Regions from separate parts of the Bradyrhizobium sp. 192 genome, predicted to be linked through region 2. Evidence: riboswitches for the same ligand, from Rfam matches in the RefSeq annotation. Region 2 holds a riboswitch; the other holds the start of a gene.

Region 1 (3,404 bases), 2.2 Mb from region 2:
GACTTTTCAGCGTCAGGTCCGGCGCCAGCTTGAGCTCGAATCCGCCGCGCAGCCACACCTCCTGCGCGACGTTACGGTTGTCGAGGACGTTGTAATTGGTGTTGAAGGTGCGGTCGTCGATGGTCACCGCGCCGAGGTTGGTTTTGTTGTAGTTCGAGACGTAATTGCCCGAAACGATCCCACTCGTCGCATGCGAACCGCTATAGGCAATCGGCACAAGCGGCGCGCCCCAATAGGCCTTGGAGCGGTCTTCGCGATACTCGATCGCGCCCCACACCTTGAGACTGTCGGAGATGCGATAGTTGAGCTGGCCGGAGACGTCGAGCATCTTGGTATTGGTATCGTCGACAAAGCCGTTGAGCGAGGAACGGCTGATATCGAAGCGGTAATCGAGGCCTTGAACGTTGGTGCTGCCGCCCGAGCCGTAATGCGCGCGGAACGAATTCAGCGAATCCCAGGAGAAATCAGCTTCGTTCCGGATCGGTCCAGTATGCGGCTGCCTGGTGACGAAATTGATGGCGCCGCCAGCGGCGCCCTCGCCGGATATCAGCGAGGCCGGCCCCTTCAGAAACTCCACCGCTTCGAGATTTGCGGTGTCCGTGATCCGCGAGGTCATGTTCTGCGGACCGATCTTGATGCCGTTGTAGAGCGTGTTGATCTGGCTGTTGGTGAAGCCGCGCATGGAGAACGCCGCGGGTTCGGCCGGATTGTCGCCGGACGTGACGCCGACCGCACCCTGCGCCACATCCGACACGGTGCGATAGCCCAGCTCGCGCATGGTCTCGGCCGAGATCACCTCGACGGTCGCGGGTATCTCGCGCACCGTCAGGCCGAGCCGCGAGGCGCTTTCGGCCACGGCGTTGCTGTTGAGCGGCGTCGGGGGTGCCTCAGTCGGCACGACGGGCTTCGGCATCGCTGCTGCGGTTGCCGGCCTGCGCGCACCCGCGCGGCGCGGGCTCTGCGCGTCCCGACCGGCCGGCCTGGCCTGCTTGCGGGATTGGGCCGGCGACACTTCGACCGGCGGCAGGGGCTCACGGGCCTGCTGCGCCAGCGCGGCGGGCAGATCGAGAGCGGCAAAGGATGTGAGCGCGGCGGACGCGAGCAGAAAGCGACGCGGTCGTACGATACGGATGGAAGACACGGTTTTGGGACCTCGGTATGACGTCAGTGGCACGTCACAGCGAACGAGGTCTCACCTTTTGGCCTTCAGGCCGTCCGATGAAGCCGAATGTCTGTACTCCCCGACCGACATCTTCGCGTGTGACCACGGCTGACGGCAGGTCTCCTGGCTCGCGGGTCGTCACCACTTCGTCGCCTTCCCGGGACCGAGCACCCCAGTGGCTTCTGACGAAGGATTCACCGCTTACAGTTGCGGGGGCAGCCACGGCGTTGGGGACAATATCCCCGCACCGTATTCCCTTTTCATCCCCTCTCGGGGAAACCGTCGCGAGCATCTAGGATTACCATCACAACAGAGTCAATGTGCCAGTTGCGGCGTTATTGCCACAACGACCAACTTCCTTGGAGATGAGCATGGAAGGCGAGACCTTCCTCTGGCTGATAAGGCACGCGCCGGTCGAGGGCGTCACAGGCACCATCCACGCTGCCGACGCGCCGGCAGATCTCGGCGATCGCGCCCAATTGGATGCCGTGCGACGGCGTCTGCCGCCGGATGCCGCGAGCTATGCCAGCCCCTCACGGCGCACGGTCGAGACGGCGCGCGCGCTGGGGCTCGAACCGGAGTTGATCAGCGAATTCCGCGAGCAGGATTTCGGCGACTGGACCGGCCATCGACACGACGAACTCAGTGCCACCGGCGACGATGCCTATGCGCAGTTCTGGAATGATCCGGCGAACGCACGGCCGCCGGGCGGCGAGAGTTTTGCGGACCAGGTCGCGCGTGTCCGGTCGGGTCTGTCGCGGATCGGCGCCGGATCGGCCACGCTCGTCGTGCATTCCGGCACCATCCGCGCCGCGCTCTGCATCGCGTTGGATCTGACACCGCAGGCTGCCCTGCGCTTCGTGATCGATCCGCTATCGCTGACCCGGATCGATCGCCTTGCGAGCGGCTGGCGCGTCGTCTCCGTCAATCAGCGGATCAGCTAGGCCTGTCAGGCACATTGGCCTGCGCAAAGGTCGCCATGTCGTTGTGGAGGCTGCAGGCGAGCCGAACCAGCGGCAGCGCAATGGCCGCGCCCGATCCCTCTCCGAGCCGGAGATCGAGGCTGATCAACGGCTGCACGTTCAGCGCGCGCAGCACCAGCCGGTGTCCCTGCTCCGCCGATTGATGCGACGGCAGCAGGAACGGCTGGCACGACGGATTGAGCCGGGCCGCGGCGAGCGCGGCCACCGATACGATGAAGCCATCGATCAAGACCGGGATGCGGCGCTGCGCGGCCGCGATGATCGCACCTGAAATCGCGGCGATCTCCAGGCCGCCGACGGCGCACAGAATTTTATCGGCCGAGGCACCCGCAACGCCGTGGCGGGCTATCGCCGCATCGATCACCCGCGCCTTGTGCGCACGGCCGGCCGCATCGACCCCGGTCCCGCTGCCAGCGATCTCCTCGGCGCTCACGCCAAGCAGGCCCGCCGCGATCGCAGCCGAAGTCGTCGTGTTGCCGATCCCCATCTCGCCGAAGATCAGGAGATCAGGCTGATGGGCTGCCGCACGCGCGACCGCGCGCTGGCCGGCCTCGAACGCAAACGCCAGCTCTGCGGGTGCGAGCGCAGCCTCGACGCTGAAATCGCGCGTGCCGCGGCGCGGCTTGTCGGTGACGATTCCTGCCATCTCGTCCTGCGCCAGCGTGCCGGCATCGACCACCTCCAGGCTCGAGCCAAGCTCGCGCGCCAGCACCGAGATCGCGGCGCCGCCGGAGGCAAAATTCGCCATCATCGCGATGGTCACGCCTTGCGGATAGGCCGAGACGCCCTGCGCGACGATGCCGTGGTCGCCGGCGAAGATGATGATCGGCACAAGCGCCGCACGCGGCCGCTCGGTCGCCTGCAAACCGGCGAGTTCGATCGCGAGCTGCTCCAGCCGGCCGAGTGCACCGGTCGGCTTTGTCAGTTGCGCCTGCCGCGCGATCGCTGCGGCGCGATGGGCCACGGAGATCTCAGGGCAGTTCTGGGTAATCCATTCGGGGAGCATGCTGCCTCACTCAACGCGCGCGCTTGAGAATGTAACTGTCCATGATCCAGCCGTGCCGCTCGCGCGCCTCTTGGCGCGCCGCGACGATGCGCGGGCCAACCTCCGCGACCGCGCCGGACATGACGACCTGGTCGGGCATGCCGAGATAGGCGCCCCACCAGATCTGCAGGCCTTCCGGATCGAGCGCTTGAAACGCCGTGCCGCCGTCGAGCATCACCACCACGGTATCGACACCTTGCGGCCAGCCACCTTC
Region 2 (3,404 bases):
TTGGCACGGCATTTGAAAGGGATCGCCAATGGCATCGCTCGCCTAAGGAGTCGGAAGGCATGGCTTACAAGATCGTCGCTTCGCAATGTACCGTTTGTGGGGCATGTGAGTTCGAGTGTCCCAACGCGGCGATCAGCCTCAAGCGCGACATTTACGTTATCGATGCAAAAAAGTGTACGGAGTGCGAGGGCCATTCCGACACGCCGCAATGCGCTGTGGTCTGTCCGGTGCCTGACACCTGTGTCCCGTCTAAGACAACATAAGCAGCCCGCGTCCAGAAGGCTTCACCGCTCGATTTCGCGCACGAAGGAGTAGATGTCGAGCTTGTGGTGGCCGCCTTCCGCGTGCGGCGCATCGAGGTCGATCAACATCGTTATGAGCTTAAGGCGCTGATCGACTCCGAGAAACCCTCGAAGGGCTCTGTCAGAGGAGACCGTCAAATTTGTCTCGAATAATGACAAGGCCGCCTCGATGCTCCAGGTCGTCGCGTTGAGGCTTATCGTCATTGGCTGACGAGCCGAGGCGAGGTGGACGGGCGTCGAATATCCCAAGATCAGCTTGCAGGATATCTAAAGCTACGTCGCTTCGAAGCCGAAGAGACGGTCTCCACGCGCGACGAGATCGGTCCGGAGATCCTGAAGACGTACGAGAAGCTGGGCATCCGCTTGCCCACGGTCACGATGCACGAGTGCATGGAGCTAGGGTCGTAACAGGATCCCCGCCGCCCGCGCTCTCGCTGCTTACTCCAGTTTCGCAAGTTAGCGCGCATCCTGACGTCCGGAACTGTTCCTGCGATGCCGCGCAGGCCAACGTCCAGGCTGCACTACTCGCCAGCGGCGACGGAAACAACGAATGCGCGGCCAAAGTCGCTCAGCACGTAAGTGCTTGGCACACCGAAGGAGATCATCTTGACCAACGCCACGGAGCGATCGAGCTCACGGCTCGTCGCGGGGGCCGCCGAACACAGGCAGTCCGGGCAGTCCGGCCTGATCATCCGTTTGATCCTGGAGCAATCCGGCCTTGACAATTCCTAAGGAGCCTCATGGCGCTGTGATCAAGCGGATGCCGGCCGAGGATGATCGCAAACGTCCTCGCGGGCGAGTTCGAGAAGCTGCTGACGGAAAAGACCGGATTTGTCGCGATCACGCAGATGTCGAAGCGCCCACCGCGTTCGTTCTGCTCGCGTTGGCTCATCCGAGTACGCCAAGCGGGTGTTGACGGACGCATTCACAAGCGGAGGCTCCACAGATCTAGGCGTTTTTACCAGGCCGGGAGTAAGACCGTTGTGCCCTAGCTGGTACAGCTCGCAATCGCTTGGGCAATATCGCGGCGACACTTAGTAGGTTGACGGATCGATCCTCGTGCGCCTAATGCCAGCCGTCGTGGTCTTCGGATTCGTTTGATCCGGAGCTAAGAGGGAAGCCGGTGCAATGCCGGCGCTGCCCCCGCAACTGTAAGCGGCGAGCCGCTGTCCAACGAAGTCAAGCCATGCGGCTTCGGGAAGGCCGGACAGCAGCGACGACCCGCGAGCCAGGAGACCTGCCTCGACAATATATCGTCCACGGGCGGGGTGTCCCGGTGTGCGCCAAGCAGCTGTCGCTCACGCGATATTCGCTGCATGCGTCCGCCATGGCCTTTGCCCCAATCATGGGGTCTGAGCTATGTCTTTTCTTTCGCTTCCCGTTGCCACACTGGGGACGTCACGCATCGGCCCACGACGCGAACTCAAAGTCGCGCTCGAGAGCTACTGGGCGGGAAACTCCAGCGAAGCCGAGCTCCTCGAGGCGGGGAGTGGACTTCGTGCCGCTAATTGGGCACGGCAGAAATCCCGCGGTGCGACCGTCATTCCTTCGAATGACTTCTCGTTTTACGACCATGTGCTCGATACCAGCCTAATGGTTGGCGCCATTCCCGACGTCTACGGCTGGACCGAAGGTCCTGTGTCGCTCAAGACCTACTTCACCATGGCGCGTGGCGCTCAGGACGGTGGTCACGCTCAGCATGGGCCTGGCGTAGCCGCTCAGGAAATGACGAAGTGGTTCGATACCAACTACCACTACATGGTGCCGGAATTTCACCGGGATCAGATCTTTAAGTATTCCTCTCGAAAGCCGATCGAGGAATATGAGGAGGCAAAAAGCCTCGGCTACCAAACGCGCCCCGTCCTAGTTGGCCCAGTCACTTTCCTGAAGCTTGGCAAAAGCGCAAATCCCGCATTCAATCCGCTGTCGCTGCTCGATCGGCTCCTCCCAGTCTATGTCGATGTTCTCCGCGAACTATCCTCGCGCGGTGCTGAATGGGTTCAGCTGGACGAGCCATGCCTAGTGATGGACGTCGACGAAGCATCGCGGGCGGCTGTCCGCTGGGCCTATGCTCATTTCGCAAAGGTTGTGCCGGCCCTTAAAATAATGCTGGCCACATATTTCGGGGCTATCGGCGACAATCTTGAAACAACCTTGGCCTTGCCCGTTGCCGGGCTTCATGTGGATCTGGTTCGGGCACCTGACCAGTTGGACGCAATTGTCGCCACAACCCGTAGAGATCTCGTGGTCTCACTAGGCGTCGTTGATGGTCGGAACGTGTGGCGCTCCAATCTTCCGGCGCTGCTCGACCAACTTGCTCCTATGGTCCAAAAATTGGGCAGGCACCGTGTTCAGATTGCTCCTTCCTGCTCGCTGCTTCATGTTCCGATCGACATTGAGCTAGAGACCGATCTCGATCCCAATCTGAAGACATGGCTGGCGTTCTCAGTTCAGAAGATCAAGGAACTTTCGATATTGGGCAAAGCGCTGGCCGGCCATGCTGCCGAGGTGGCCGATGAACTTGCGCTTTCGGAGGAGGCAGCCGTCACCCGCGAAACATCGCCCGAGATCCACAATGCGAATGTCGCCGGACGAATCGCCGCGATCGACGATAGCATGCTTCGCCGTCGCAGCGCGTTCACCCAGCGTGCCGACGTCCAGCGCGTCTCGTTCGCATTGCCGATGTTTCCAACGACAACCATCGGATCCTTCCCGCAAACGGCCGATGTCCGGAATGCGCGCGCGGCTCATGCGCGGGGAACGTTGAATGACACGCAGTACGAGCAGCTTCTGAAAGCGGAGACAGCCCGTACCGTGAAGTGGCAGGAAGATATCGGCCTGGACGTGCTCGTACACGGTGAGTTCGAGCGCAATGACATGGTTCAATACTTTGCCGAGCAGCTGTTGGGCTTCGCTTTCACCAAGCATGGCTGGGTTCAGTCTTATGGCTCGCGGTACGTTCGTCCGCCTATCCTGTTCGGAGATGTCTCCCGGCCGAAGCCCATGACCGTTGAATGGTGGCGCTATGCGCAGTCTCTGACCAAAAAACCCGTCAAGGCTATGCTGACCGGACCGGTGACGATCCTGAACTGGTCGTTTGTC

The links. Region 2 has a riboswitch for cobalamin ahead of metE (5-methyltetrahydropteroyltriglutamate--homocysteine S-methyltransferase). Riboswitches for the same ligand answer to the same signal wherever they lie in the genome.
Region 1: another riboswitch for cobalamin. It lies ahead of IVB24_RS17495 (TonB-dependent receptor); the one in region 2 lies ahead of metE (5-methyltetrahydropteroyltriglutamate--homocysteine S-methyltransferase).

Annotation. Positions count from the first base shown of each region.
Region 1 is NZ_CP064690.1:3,853,909-3,857,312, reverse strand. Features, by position in the region: gene IVB24_RS17495 (TonB-dependent receptor) at 1-1,141, opposite strand, end outside; cobalamin riboswitch at 1,258-1,461, opposite strand; gene IVB24_RS17490 (histidine phosphatase family protein) at 1,534-2,106, shown strand; gene cobT (nicotinate-nucleotide--dimethylbenzimidazole phosphoribosyltransferase) at 2,099-3,151, opposite strand; gene cobF (precorrin-6A synthase (deacetylating)) at 3,162-3,404, opposite strand, start outside.
Region 2 is NZ_CP064690.1:1,645,875-1,649,278, forward strand. Features, by position in the region: gene IVB24_RS07720 (4Fe-4S binding protein) at 60-263, shown strand; gene IVB24_RS07725 (hypothetical protein) at 285-551, opposite strand; gene IVB24_RS40010 (hypothetical protein) at 909-1,034, shown strand; cobalamin riboswitch at 1,367-1,562, shown strand; gene metE (5-methyltetrahydropteroyltriglutamate--homocysteine S-methyltransferase) at 1,662-3,404, shown strand, end outside.